2 regions of the Paenarthrobacter sp. genome follow, and region 1 is predicted to be linked to the other one. Evidence: riboswitches for the same ligand, from Rfam matches in the RefSeq annotation. Region 1 holds a riboswitch; the other holds the start of a gene.
The links. A riboswitch is a leader RNA that binds a small molecule or an ion and turns the genes downstream of it on or off. The one in region 1 is predicted to bind thiamine pyrophosphate.
Positions count from the first base shown of each region.

Region 1 (7,173 bases):
CGACGCCGGCCTTACCCGCCTTGCCAATGGTCACGTCCTCCAGGTCCTGCGGACCACGGACGAGCGGAATACGTTGGGCGCCTTGGGACGGCGGGCCATCGTAGAGGGCGTCGACGTCGGACAGCAGCACGAGTGCATCGGCGCGAACCAAGTGCGCTACCAAGGCAGCAAGGCGATCGTTGTCGCCGAAGCGGATCTCATGCGTGGCTACGGTGTCGTTCTCATTAACTACCGGAACAACACCAAGGTTCAACAGCCTGTCCAAAGCCCTGAAGGCATTCGTGTGCTGCGTCCGGCGCATCAGGTCATCGGCGGTCAACAAAACCTGGCTGACCGTTACCCCGTGGGCGTTGAAAGCCTGGGTGTACCGTGCCATCAGGAGTCCCTGCCCTACACTGGCGGCAGCCTGCTGCGTGGCAAGGTCCTTGGGCCTCTTGGCGAGACCCAAGGGGGCAAGCCCTGCAGCAATAGCACCCGAGGACACCAGGATAATTTCTGTCCCGGAATTGCGCTTTTCAGCGAGGGCATTGACCAGTCCGGTGAGGGACTTTTCGGAGATGCCCCCCTTGATGCTGGTCAGTGAGGATGACCCTACTTTGACAACAATCCGCTTGGCGGTGGCGAGGGCCTGGCGCTCAAGTCGCTCAGCTATGTCCGGGGCGTCGACGGTCCTAGTCGTCATCACCGGAATCCAGGTGGCTTTCCTTCACTGCCTGGGCACGGCGACCACTGACTGATTCTGTCCAGATGCCGGCCTTGCGTTCAGCTTCAAGCTCAGCCCGCGCAGCGGCCTTGGCTTCGCGGCGTTCGAGCTGCTCGTCGCGCTTCTGTGAACGAGTGGGGCGGTCGCCGATGTCCGCAACGCGAATGTCTGTACCGCGGGGCGTAGCCAAGAGCTCTGCGCCGGCCATCATGGTGGGCTCCCAATCGAACACCACGCCATCGTCTTCACCGATTACCACGGTGTCGCCGGGCTTGGCGCCGACCTTGAAGAGTTCGGTTTCAACACCAAGCTTGGCGAGGCGGTCGGCGAGGTAGCCAATGGCTTCCTCGTTGGTGAAGTCAGTTTGCTTGACCCATCGCACTGGCTTTTCACCCAGGACGCGGAACAGTGGCTCGAGGTTTTTCTCCTCGCGGCGGATCTTGAAACCGGATTCGTTGACCGCACGGGGACGCAGGACGGGAGCAGCAACCTTGGGAGGCGTGGCCTGAACGGCATCACGCGCTGCCTGGACAATCTCAGCCATGGCAAAGCCGAGCTGGCGCAAGCCCTCGTGGCTCGTTGCAGATACCTCAAAAACGCGGTAGCCGCGGGCTTCGAGATCCGGACGGACGAACTCGGCCATGTCCTTGCCGTCGGGAAGGTCCACCTTGTTGAGGACTACCAGCTTGGGACGCTCATTCAAGGGCACAACTTCGCCGTCAACACCGGCGTAGCTCATGTCTACTGCGTACTTCTCCAGTTCGGCCTCGATGATGGCGAGGTCGGAAAGAGGATCGCGGTCAGATTCGAGTGTTCCGCAATCAAGGACGTGAACCAGCGCAGCACAACGCTCTACGTGACGCAGGAAGTTGTGGCCCAGGCCCTTGCCTTCGCTGGCGCCCTCGATCAGGCCGGGAACATCGGCGATAGTGAAGCGGACATCGCCGGCCTGCACAACACCGAGGTTGGGGATGAGGGTAGTGAAAGGGTAGTCGGCAATCTTGGGCCGGGCAGCAGACATGGCTGCAATGAGGCTCGACTTACCGGCCGAAGGGAAACCAACCAACGCGATATCTGCGATGGACTTCAGTTCCAGGACGATGTCGCTGGATTCACCTTCGATACCAAGCAGGGCAAAGCCCGGAGCCCGACGCTTCTGCGATGAAAGGGATGCGTTGCCGAGGCCACCCTGCCCGCCGGCAGCTGCAATGTATTCGGTACCCTCGCCAACGAGGTCGGCCAGGACTTCGCCGTCTTTGGTCTTGACCACGGTGCCATCGGGCACGGGAAGAATCAGGGTTTCACCGTTCTTGCCTCCACGCCAGTCACCCATGCCGGGGCCACCGTTGGTGGCGTGGCGGTGGGGAGCGTGGTGGTAATCAAGCAGGGTTGTGGTCTGGGCAGATACACGCAGGATGACATCGCCACCGTTGCCGCCATTGCCACCATCGGGTCCACCGAGCGGCTTGAACTTTTCCCGCTTGACAGAGACACAGCCGTGGCCGCCGGTTCCGCCGGATACGTGCAGGACTACCCGGTCTACAAAGCTCGCCACGTGAATCTCCTCAGTTGCTGTCTCACAGCGTTTGTTGCTGTTGCCAGCGTTATTGCAAAAACCAGTGCGCTAAAGCGCCCTAGTCGATTGTAATGCGGTTAAAAGAACGGTGGAGCGGGCCGTTTGGCCCGCTCCACCGGTTCAGAACTTGTTGTTACTCTGCAGCTGCAGCAGCAACAATGTTCACTACGCGACGGCCGCGGCGAGTACCAAACTCAACCGCACCGGCCTGCAGTGCGAACAGGGTGTCGTCGCCACCGCGACCGACGCCTGCGCCGGGGTGGAAGTGGGTTCCACGCTGGCGAACGATGATCTCGCCAGCGGAAACTACCTGACCACCGAAACGCTTGACGCCCAGGTACTGAGCGTTGGAGTCACGACCGTTGCGAGTGGAACTCGCGCCTTTTTTGTGTGCCATGTGAAATGCCTGCCTCTAAATTTCTGGGGAAACTGAAAAACCTGAACAGCGGGTAACGAAAGTTACGCGATGCTGGTGATCTTGATCTTGGTCAGTTCCTGACGGTGACCCTGACGCTTCCGGTAGCCGGTCTTGTTCTTGAACTTCTGGATGACGATCTTCGGACCGCGGAGGTCCTCGAGGATCTCAGCCGTGACCTTGACGTTGGCCAGTTCCGCAGCTGCGGAGGTGACCTTCTCGCCGTCAACCAGGAGCAATGCGGGCAGCTCAAGCGTGCTACCGGCTCCACCGGGGACGCGGTTCAGCGTTACGTAGTCTCCAACGGAAACTTTTTCTTGGCGGCCGCCTGCGCGGACAATCGCGTACACCACTTGGGTACTCACTTCTCTCGACGTTTATTACAAAATTTGCGTGCGGAACCTTGAACCGGAATCAGCCCTGGTTCGCGCTGTGCCTCAACGCCGTGGACTTCTGATCGAAGTCCGCGAGTCATCCCATGAACAATTCCAAGGGGCATAACCCAAGTGTTGGCGTAAGCACCGAAGATCAAGATTACGCTAGTTTGACCTTCAGCTGCAAATGAGGCCGGGTCCGGAGGCTACCTCGTGACTTGCGTCACCAGTTGTAACGGACTCTCCCGGCACCGTGCCCATACAGCCTACAGTGTTTGGGCGAGATTAACGCGATCCAACCAGCGACGCGCAGACGTGTCGCTCCAATCGGTCTCATATACGTGCGTGGAAAGCTACTGAGCGCGGGTGAACGAAGCCTGCGCAAACAGCCTCGGAGCATCGAAGAATGCTGTCTCGTAGCGGCATGACTGAGTGAAGGCATCCATCATGGCAGCCCGCTCCGTACCGGAAGCCACGACGGCCGCAGCATCCGTGAAGTTGATCGCTTTCCTTGTTGCCGCTGCGAAATCCTCGTCGGCGTAGGTCTTCAACCAGCCCGCATATGCGTGGTCCGCAGGCGCGCCGGCTTCTACGTATGCCGCATGAAGCCGCTGACCCACCTCCGCGTACAACCAGTAACAGGGCAGGACCGCTGCCAGCACCACGGCGTAGCTGCCGGCAGCGGATGTTGCCAGTAAATGGTCCACGTAGGACTTGGTGACCGGTCCGATTGTCGTGGAGGCTTCCCGCGTGCTCAACCAATTCCTATGCAGCTCCGATTCAACCTCCAGGCACTGCTGTGACGCCTTTGCCCAGAACAGTTGTTCTTCCTCCGTGGGGGCCAAGGCTCCAGCACGTGCCAAGACCCTCGAATACCCATTGAGATAGATAGCGTCCTGGGCAAGGTAGTAACTGAAGTCACGTTCCGGCAGCTCGCCGGATTGAAGTCCTTGAATAAACGGGAGTCCGTAAATCGCTTCGAGTTCAGGGACGGCTTCGTTCCACATGGCCGCAGCGAAAGCGCCCGGCTTGGATGCCTGCCGGAAGTGGTGGAAGTGGTTCACGGGCCCGTTGCCTTGACCCACGTGCAGCGCGTCAGAGGCCCTCAACGCCCCTAGCAACCACGGCTTGACTTCCCGCAGTGAAACTTCCCAGTCACCAGTTCCTGCCTGGACTGTAGCCAGGGCGGAGGACAGGGAACACCCGGTACCGTGGCTGTTCCGCGTTGCAACCTTTGGACCTGCCACTTCGATCACATCCTGGGACAGCAGCCCGCTGGTGTTTACCAGTGCATCGGGGCACTCCGGCCCTGGGAGGTGGCCGCCCTTGACCAGGACCGTGTTCCCGAACTCGGCTGCCAACCGCTTGCCCTGGTCCAGCGCCGAAGCCCAGTCTGTTGCCTCCGGCTCCCCCAGCAACATGGCCAGTTCAGGAAGGTTCGGAGTGATGAGGTGGGCCAAAGGGAGCAGCGAACGCAATGCCTTCTCAGCGGACTCCCGAAGCAGTCGGTCACCGCTGGTGGCCACCATCACCGGATCAAGGACCACGACGGCGGGACACACCTCTTCGAGCCAGCCCCGGACCTCGTCAATAACGGCTGCGTCGCCGAGCATTCCGACCTTGACGGCATCAATGGTGATGTCACCACTAATGGCGTCCAGTTGCTGACGCAGGAAGTGTGCGGGAGGGACATGGACGGCACTGACCCCCCTGGTGTTTTGCGCGGTGAGCGCCGTGATGGCAGCCATGCCGTACCCGCCGAATGCGGCGATGCTCTTCAGGTCCGCCTGGATTCCGGCGCCACCCGAAGGATCCGAGCCGGCAATGCTCAGGACGCGCGGGGTTGGATGGGCCGAAGCCGGTGCGTCCAAGGGGTACACCGATGAATATGATGATGCAGTCATGAGGACATCCCTTCGCCGGTGCTAACCGGACAGGTTCAACGGGTTTGGATCTCAGCCTGGCCCAACGCCCGGCACCCCGTGTCAGTCCCCAAGCGTAGCCGGGAAGCAACGTGGCGCGGGAACCGGGCCACGCCGGAGCCCGGATGTGACTATGCACGCGGCTCATGCGTGGCCTACAGTGCCGACAGAAAAGGACCCTGCGCTACCCGCCGTTTGGCAGATAGCGCAGGGTCCTTTTCAACTTGTTCGGTGCGATTAGAGCTCGGAAGCAGGCACTCCAACGCCGAGGATGATGGGCTCATCCTTTGGTGCCTTCCGGGTCGGTTCCACAGTCGCCTTGGCTTCATGCGCCGAACCACGGGTGGCCGACGCTGTTACGTCATGGTGTTCAACGCTGGTTTCATTGGCCGCGCCCTGAGCCCTGCTGGCACTCCTGTTACGGCGACCACGACGACCACGCGGGGCTGAAGCAGCCTCAGGATCTTCCTCAGCAGCCCGTGCCGGAGAAGCAGCCTTCGGGGTCTCAGCAGCCTTCGGTACTGAAACCGGCGCGGCTTCTTCCTCAGCTGCCGGAGCAGCGCCGAGGTGCGAGAACGCTTCAGCCAGGAGATCCAGGCTCATGGCAGGCTTTGCTGCCTGCGGCTCGTCGTGGTGTTCAACGAACGGCAAGGCAACTTCTTCCCCGCCGAAACGCAAAACAGGAGTGGACCTTGCTTCCTGGACTGCCGCTTCCCTGCTTGCAGCATCCGTGCTTGCAGCATCCGTGTTTGCAGTACCGCGGGCTGACGCCCCTGCTTCACTGCCGGTGGCTTCGCCGCCGGCGGCGGCGCCGGGTGCGGGGCTGGCATCTGGCTCGTGCCGGCCTGCCGCACGCGCTTGCTCCTCTGCACGGTGAACTTCGTCGTCGTGCAGGTGTGCGGCGTGCGCTGCAGCGGCAATCGTGGCCAAGGCTGCCCTGGTTGCCTCGGCTTTGGCTAGACGGACAGGATCCTGCGGTTCAGCCGTGGTGGTTGCTGCGGCCGGGGCGGACGTGGTGGTGTGGACCTGCGCGGGGGCTTCGGCAATGGCCGGTCCCCCACCCTTGCCGCGGCGGCGCTTGCGTTCGGTCCGCCCCGCAGGCTGCTGCGCTTCTGCGTGCGGGCGGTGATGTTCAGCAGCCACTACGTTGGCGCGCCGGTGCTCAACGGGCTCGTCGTGCGTGACGACACCCCGGCCGGCGCAGTGCTCGCACTGCTCACCGAAGACCTCAAGGAGGCCGGTTCCCATGCGCTTGCGCGTCATCTGGACCAAGCCCAGCGACGTCACTTCGGCCACCTGGTGCTTGGTGCGGTCCCGGCCGAGGCACTCCACCATGCGTCGCAGGACGAGGTCGCGGTTGGATTCAAGGACCATGTCAATGAAGTCGATGACGATAATGCCACCGATATCGCGCAGACGAAGCTGGCGAACAACTTCCTCGGCCGCTTCAAGGTTGTTCTTGGTGACGGTTTCTTCAAGGTTTCCGCCACTGCCGGTGAACTTACCGGTGTTGACGTCCACCACGGTCATGGCCTCGGTGCGGTCGATGACCAACGAACCACCGGAAGGCAGGAAGACCTTCCGCTCAAGGGCCTTGTGGATCTGCTCGTCGATGCGCCACGCGGCGAAGATGTCCTGGTCCTTGGTCCACTTTTCGAGGCGTCCCACCAGATCGGGGGCGACGTAAGTCACGTAGGCTTCGATGGTGTCCCACGCGTCGTCACCGGAGACGATCAGCTTGGAGAAGTCCTCGTTGAAGACGTCACGGACCACTTTGATGGTGAGGTCGGGTTCGCCGTAGAGCAGTTCCGGAGCCAGGACCTTGGTGGACGAGGCCTGTCCTTCAATGCCTTCCCACTGTGCACGCAGCCGGTTGATGTCGTGGGTGAGCTCTTCCTCCGACGCACCCTCAGCTGCTGTGCGAACAATGACACCGGCGTTTTCCGGCAGGCGGTCCTTCAGGATGCGCTTGAGGCGGTTGCGTTCGACGTCGGGCAACTTGCGTGAGATGCCGGTCATGGAACCACCGGGTACGTACACCAGGTAGCGGCCCGGCAGGGAGATCTGGCTGGTGAGGCGGGCACCCTTGTGTCCCACGGGGTCCTTGGTGACCTGGACCAGGACGGAGTCGCCGGACTTCAGGGCGTTCTCGATCCGGCGCGGCTGGCCTTCAAGGTTAACTG
Region 1 is NZ_JAPSHI010000018.1:24,597-31,769, forward strand. Features, by position in the region: gene proB (glutamate 5-kinase) at 1-682, opposite strand, end outside; gene obgE (GTPase ObgE) at 672-2,258, opposite strand; gene rpmA (50S ribosomal protein L27) at 2,413-2,676, opposite strand; gene rplU (50S ribosomal protein L21) at 2,739-3,047, opposite strand; gene thiD (bifunctional hydroxymethylpyrimidine kinase/phosphomethylpyrimidine kinase) at 3,422-4,972, opposite strand; TPP riboswitch at 4,963-5,061, opposite strand; gene RIF72_RS13785 (Rne/Rng family ribonuclease) at 5,228-7,173, opposite strand, start outside.

Region 2 (7,173 bases), on a different contig from region 1:
TGGCTACCGGGCCTTCCAACCGGGCCAGCAGCTCCGCCAAAGGCCCGTCTGCCGTGACATCCAGCTGATGGTATTCGGTTGCCGCGGCTACAGCAGCCAGAGCAGCGCGGCCTGTCGCATCGGCTGCATCCGATGCGGCAGCAAAGGCGCCCTGGACCCGTTCCTGCCACTGTTCAGGGGACCACGGGTCAGAACCCGCCCCTACCAAACGAAGCCCGGGTGCCCGGCCGGAGGCCAGGAGCCCGGCAAGCCCGGGCAGGAGCAGCCTCCCTGTCAGGTCCCCCGACGCGCCGAGGATGAGCAACGTTTTTACGGTTCTTTTGCTGGTCACTGTGCCAGCATGCCATCTTGCAGGTGCGACTTGGTACCCTAGATAGTCGAGTCCCCTTGTCGATTCAGATTTGCTGGGTTGAGACATATTTGTTGGGGCAATCGTCAAGACTCTGGCGTGCCGCATTGGCCGCCATTCGTAGACCATCGAAAGAAGTGCACGGCGCGTGTTCAATTCACTCTCTGACCGCTTGACAGCAACCTTCAAGAACCTTCGTGGCAAGGGCCGCCTCACCGAGGCTGATGTCGATGCCACGGTTCGGGAGATTCGCCGTGCCTTGCTGGATGCGGACGTTGCCGTATCCGTGGTCCGCGAGTTCACAGGCCGCGTTCGCGAACGGGCCTTGGGTGCCGAAGTCTCAGGAGCATTGAACCCGAGCCAGCAGATCGTGAAGATCGTCAACGAGGAACTCAAGGAGATCCTTGGTGGCGAAACCCGCCGCATCCGCCTGGCCAAGACGGGCCCCACCATCATCATGCTTGCCGGTCTCCAAGGTGCCGGTAAGACCACCCTCGCCGGCAAACTGTCCAAGTGGCTCAAGGCCCAGGGCCACAGCCCCATGCTGGTGGCCTGTGACCTTCAGCGACCCAACGCCGTGACCCAGCTTCAGGTTGTTGGTCAGCGCGCGGGCGTCCCGGTGTTCGCTCCGCACCCCGGTGCTACGTCCGAGCTCGAGCACCCTGCCGGTGACCCGGTGGCCGTAGCCAAGGCCGGCGTCGAGGAAGCGCGCCAGAAGCTGCACGACGTCGTGATCGTTGACACCGCCGGCCGTCTTGGCGTTGACGCCGAGATGATGGATCAAGCCCGCCGCATCCGTCAGGCCATCATCCCCAACGAAGTTCTTTTCGTCATCGACTCAATGATTGGCCAGGATGCCGTCAACACGGCGATGGCCTTCGATGAAGGCGTCAACTTCACGGGTATCGTGCTCTCCAAGCTCGACGGCGACGCCCGCGGTGGTGCCGCGCTTTCGGTAGCGTCCGTAACCGGTAAGCCGGTCATGTTCGCGTCCACCGGTGAAGGCCTGGACGATTTCGAACTGTTCCACCCGGACCGCATGGCCTCCCGCATCCTGGACATGGGTGACGTCCTCACCCTGATCGAACAGGCCGAGAAGGCGTGGGACAAAGACGAAGCCGCCCGGATGGCGAAGAAGTTCGCTGACCAGGAAGACTTCACCCTGGATGACTTCCTCGCCCAGATGCAGCAGATCCGCAACATGGGCTCCATGAAGAAGATGCTCATGATGATGCCGGGCGCGCAAAACATCCGGCAGCAATTGGAGAACTTCGACGAAAAAGAGATCGACCGCGTCGAGGCCATCGTCCGCTCCATGACTCCGCACGAGCGTGTAGCTCCGAAGATCATCAACGGTTCCCGTCGCGCCCGTATCGCCAAGGGTTCCGGTGTGCACGTGTCTGAGGTCAATGGCCTGCTGGAGCGCTTCGCCCAGGCCCAAAAGATGATGAAGAAGCTCGCGCAGGGTGGTGGCATGCCGGGTATGCCCGGGATGCCTGGCCTTGGAGGCCCCGGCGGAGGACGCAAGGGAGGCAAAAACGCCCCGAAGAAGAAGGCGCGCTCGGGCAACCCTGCCAAGGCAGCCCAGGAGCTGCGGGATGCAGAAGCCAAACGGGCAAACGCAGCCTCGGCAGCCCCCACGGGCGCAGCTTTCGGCCAAGGCGCGGCAGACTTCGATCCCTCATCGCTCAACCTCCCCAAGGGCTTCGACAAGTTCCTGGGAAAGTAAACCGTGGCTGACATCCCAACCGCGCCGCAGTTGGGATGTCGGAGCCGTGGAATAGGCTGAATCAATGCATAAGCAGCGCGTAGCCTTCGTCCACGGCCTGGGAAGTTTCGGTGCTGCGGCATGGCCGAAGCAACATGGCATGGCCCTTGCTTATGATGCACTCTTCCTACGGCGGCACGGCTTTGACTCCGTGGCCGAACCGGTAGAGTCCAACGTGGCGGCCGACGTCGCAATAGTGATCAACGCCTTGGCTGATTCCGGTGGCGGCCATATCGTTGCCCACGAACAAGGCGCCATTTCGGCCATGCTGGCGGCAGTCGAGCGCCCGGACCTTGTGCACTCACTTTGTTTGGTGGAGCCTTCCTGCTTGTCCCTGACCGCTGAGCTTCCGGCGACTGCTTCCTATCGGGCCCTGATGGAACCGCTGTTCGATGTGCGGAGCCAGCTTAACGACGCCGATTACCAACGTGAGTATTACCGGCGCGCTTTCTCTGCCGAGACCGGCGGACTGGACACTCCGGAGGCGCGGCGGTCAGCCCGCAGGCTCCGGCTCCAAGCACCACCGTGGGAAGCCCCGCTTCACATTGTTCCGGGCGTCCCCACACTGGTTCTCACTGGCGGTTGGGAGCCCTTGTATGAGGAGATCGCCGGCTATCTCCAGGAGACCGGTGCCCTCCGCCGTGTGGCAGCGGGTGGACACCGGCCCCAGGATTCCGTTGATGGCGCTCAGGTAATCCGCTCGTTCATCGCAGATGTTGGACGGGCAATGTCAGCTCAGGCTTCCTGAGCTGCTTTCGCTCCCACCCTGGTTCGCCGGTACCTGAAGTTCCGGCAGGTAGACCTTTCCACCTGAGGCCAGGAACTCCTCGCTCTTTTCCCGCATCCCGCTGTACATCCCTGCGATTGCGGCCTGTGACTCTGCCGAACCATACTCGTCACGGATGTCCTGGCTGATGCGCATCGAACAGAACTTGGGGCCGCACATGGAGCAGAAATGCGCGGTCTTCGCTGGTTCAGCGGGCAAGGTCTCGTCGTGGAAGGATTCTGCCGTGACCGGGTCGAGGGACAAAGCGAACTGGTCCCTCCAGCGGAACTCGAACCGTGCCTTGGAAAGCGCATCATCACGCTCATGGGCCCCCGGATGTCCCTTGGCGAGGTCAGCTGCGTGAGCCGCGATCTTATACGTGATCACACCCGTCTTGACGTCGTCCTTGTTGGGAAGCCCCAGATGTTCCTTCGGGGTCACGTAGCAAAGCATCGCGGTGCCGTAGCGGGCGATTTCCGTGGCGCCGATAGCTGAGGTGATGTGGTCATAGCCAGGTGCGATATCAGTAACCAGGGGACCCAGCGTGTAGAACGGCGCACCCTTGCACAGTTCCTGCTGGCGCTCCACATTTTCGCGCACCAGATGGAAAGGAATATGCCCGGGGCCCTCCACCATGACTTGGACATCGAATTCCCACGCCCGTTGCGTCAGCTCAGCGAGCGTATCCAGCTCCGCGAACTGCGCGGCGTCGTTCGCGTCGGCGATGGAACCGGGACGAAGCCCGTCACCCAGGGAGAACGCGACATCGTATTTGGCGAAGATTTCGCACAACTCGTCAAAGTGCGTGTAGAGGAAGTTCTCCTGGTGATGCGCCAGGCACCATCCGGCCATAATTGAACCCCCGCGGGAGACGATGCCCGTGACGCGGTTGGCGGTCAAGGGCACGTACCTCAGCAGAACTCCCGCGTGGATGGTCATGTAGTCCACGCCCTGCTCGCATTGTTCGATCACGGTATCGCGGAAGATCTCCCACGTGAGCTGATTCGCCTCGCCGTTCACCTTCTCCAGCGCCTGGTAGATGGGGACTGTTCCGATCGGAACGGGCGAGTTTCGGATGATCCACTCCCGCGTGGTGTGGATGTCATCTCCCGTGGAGAGGTCCATCACGGTGTCAGCACCCCACTGGGCTGCCCACTGCAGTTTGTCCACTTCCTCTGCAATGGAGCTGGTGACTGCCGAGTTGCCGATGTTGGCGTTGATCTTGACCAAGAATGCCTTGCCAATGATCATCGGTTCTGATTCAGGGTGGTTGATGTTGTTCGGAATGATTGCCCTTCCCGCGGCAACTTCGCTGCGGACCAGCTCAACGTCACAGTTCTCCCGCAACGCAACGAACTGCATCTCCGGAGTCACGACGCCTTGTTTCGCGTAGTGCATTTGCGTGACGGTCTTACCCGCGACGGCGCGGCGCGGCACCGGTTGCGCACCCTTCCACTCCGCTGACGCGGCTCCACGCCGAACCGCGGACTTGCCGTCGTCGAGCAGGTTCCGTTCCCGCCCCGAATACTCCTCCGTGTCTCCGCGGGATTCGATCCATGGTGCACGGAAAGGCTCAAGGCCCACCACGGGATCGCTTCCGGGGCCCGCTGTTCGGTATACCTGCAGAGGCTTGTTGGCTTGCCCATTGGGGGAGGGCTCCAACGCGATCTCCGTGACGGGGACCCGTATGCCGTTGTTTGGATCTTCCAGCCAAGCCAACGAATGGGACTTCAAGGATTGCGTGACGGTTTCCGCCGTATTGATCTGGTTTTGGACTGTATTGGTCTGGTTTTGGGCAGGGCTGTGCTGTGTTTCTGTGGTGCTCAAGGGAATACTCACTTCCTTCGCCGGCATTACCCGGACAGGTTCAACGGTCGCAGACTGCGTCAGTCCGATCTCAGCCCCTGCAGGGGCCCCCGTGTGGTCGTAGACGAAGCTACCACAGCTCCCGACGGGCTCCCAGTCACATGCAGGCACCAGGCTCCATCGCACCTCCCCCCGCTACGCTTTTGCCATGGCCAACATCATCGAATTCAGCGGACCCGTGCTCGTATCGGCAGCCGAAGAACGCCATGGGCTGTGGTCCGTAGACGGCAAGCTGACGTTCGAGCGTCCCTTTGCGACGCCGGACAGGGTGTTGGATGGCTGGGTTCTGCCGGGTTTCGTTGATGCCCACTGCCACATTGGGCTCGGCGCTGGAGGAGCTGTGGACGAACAGGTCACGCAGGCCCAGGCCCAGGCAGACCTCGACGCTGGAACGCTGCTGATCCGCGATTGCGGATCGCCCGGCGACACCCGCTGGGTGCAGCAACGAACGGACTTGCCCCGACTGATCAGGTCGGGTCGGCATATCGCCCGGAGCCGACGTTATCTCCGCGGGTTGGGCCATGAAATTGAGCCCGGAGAACTAGTGGAGACGGTCCGGAAGGAAGCCCACGACGGCGATGGCTGGGTAAAACTGGTGGGCGACTGGATCGATCGCGGTGTTGGAGACCTCGCAGCCTCGTTCCCTGCGAAGATCGTCAAGGAAGCCATCTCGGCGGCGCACGATGAGGGCGCAAGGGTCACCGCACATTGTTTCGGCGAGGCCACCATAGATGACATGCTCGACGCCAATATCGACTGCATAGAGCACGCCACTGGTCTCCTTCCGCGGCATCTGCCGCGCTTGGTGGAACAGTCAGTGCCTATCGTCCCCACCTTGGTCAACATCGCTACCTTCCCGGATATCGCTGCCCAGGCAGGGCCGAAGTTTCCTGACTACGCGGCCCACATGATTCGTCTCTGGGAGCGTCGTCGCGAGCGGGTGCTGGAGGCCTTCGAATCAGGGGTTTCAATTTATGCAGGTACTGACGCCGGCAGCGTGATCAAACACGGCAGGATTGCGGACGAAATGATGGAACTGCACGACGCCGGCCTTCCGCCGGCGGCGGTGCTGCACGCCGCCACCTGGGGCGCCCGTGAGTGGCTGGGAGTCGAGGCCATCGGCGAAGGCGCAAGTGCCGACGTCGTGCTGTGCAGTGACGATCCGCGTCGTCATCCGGGTACCGTCGCGGCGCTCAAGCATGTCGTGCTCAGGGGCAATGTCGTCCGTTAGGAATAAATTGAAGCTTCAAGTAATTTAGATAGGTAAGAAGGTGCCGATGCGCGGCCGCCTCAGAACCCGGGAGCTTCACATGACCTCATCATTCAGCCAGGATCTTCTGCCTGCCGAACTCACCATGGGCACTGTCATGCTCAAGGTGGGCGATATGAAAGTCATGAGCGACTACTATCAGCGGGCACTCGGCCTGGAAGTTGTGGCCGAGCAGGATGGTGGGCTGTACCTGGGGCGCGTGGGAAAGCCCGTCGTCCACCTTGCCCCCGCTGCTGGGTTGCAGATTCCCGGGCGGGGAGAGGCTGGTCTGTTCCACACGGCAATCCTGTTCCAAGATCAGCCGTCGCTGGCCGCGACTATTGCTACGGCCGCGGAGTACGAGCCTCGTGCTTTCGCGGGCAGCGCCGACCACCTGGTGAGCGAAGCGTTCTACTTCACTGATCCCGAAGGCAACGGAATTGAGCTGTACTACGACAAGCCGCGTGAGCTCTGGCAGTGGGACGGCAAGAATGTTGTGATGGACAATGTGGCTTTGCCACCGCAGCGCTTCCTTCAGCAGCACCTGAGTGAAGCTGCGGTGACAGGTCAACGCGAGGCCGCTGCCGGGATCGGACACGTGCACCTGCAAGTGGGTGACGTCGAAACTGCGCAAAAGTTCTACGTGGAGACTCTCGGCTTCGAGCGAACCGCAGGCTGGCATGGCCAGGCACTATTCGTTTCCGCCGGCGGCTACCACCATCACATGGCCATGAACGTCTGGAACAGTCGCGGAGCAGGCCCCCGAAAGGACACGCTCGGCCTCGGGGAGGTTCTGATCGAAGTCCCCGGCAGTGACGACGTCGCAGCGCTGGCCGATCGCTTGAAGGTCGCAGGAGTGCAGAATCATCACACAGGAGCTGAGCTTCGGTTTGAGGACCCCTGGCGGAACAAGCTGCGGGTTGCCGTCCGCTAGCAGCTTGCTGCCACTCCTGCGCAGGCTCCCTCCTGCACAGGCTCCCTCCTGCACTAGGCTGGGCAGTGACGGCACGAAGCCATTCGGATTCGTGCCGCCGCCCCGTCAGCACGAAGGAATGAGAGTACTCTCCATGGGCTTTGCCGAAATTTTTGTAGCCACCCACGATGAAGCACTCAAGCGGGCAGCTGCCCTTGAAAAGGGGGCTGACGTAACCGGCCCCGCCGTGAGGATTGAGGGA
Region 2 is NZ_JAPSHI010000020.1:16,730-23,902, reverse strand. Features, by position in the region: gene RIF72_RS14665 (glucose-6-phosphate dehydrogenase) at 1-331, opposite strand, end outside; gene ffh (signal recognition particle protein) at 498-2,078, shown strand; gene RIF72_RS14655 (alpha/beta hydrolase) at 2,143-2,865, shown strand; gene thiC (phosphomethylpyrimidine synthase ThiC) at 2,848-4,710, opposite strand; TPP riboswitch at 4,706-4,813, opposite strand; gene RIF72_RS14645 (amidohydrolase family protein) at 4,898-5,980, shown strand; gene RIF72_RS14640 (VOC family protein) at 6,060-6,932, shown strand; gene RIF72_RS14635 (hypothetical protein) at 7,051-7,173, shown strand, end outside.
Region 2: another riboswitch for thiamine pyrophosphate. It lies ahead of thiC (phosphomethylpyrimidine synthase ThiC); the one in region 1 lies ahead of thiD (bifunctional hydroxymethylpyrimidine kinase/phosphomethylpyrimidine kinase).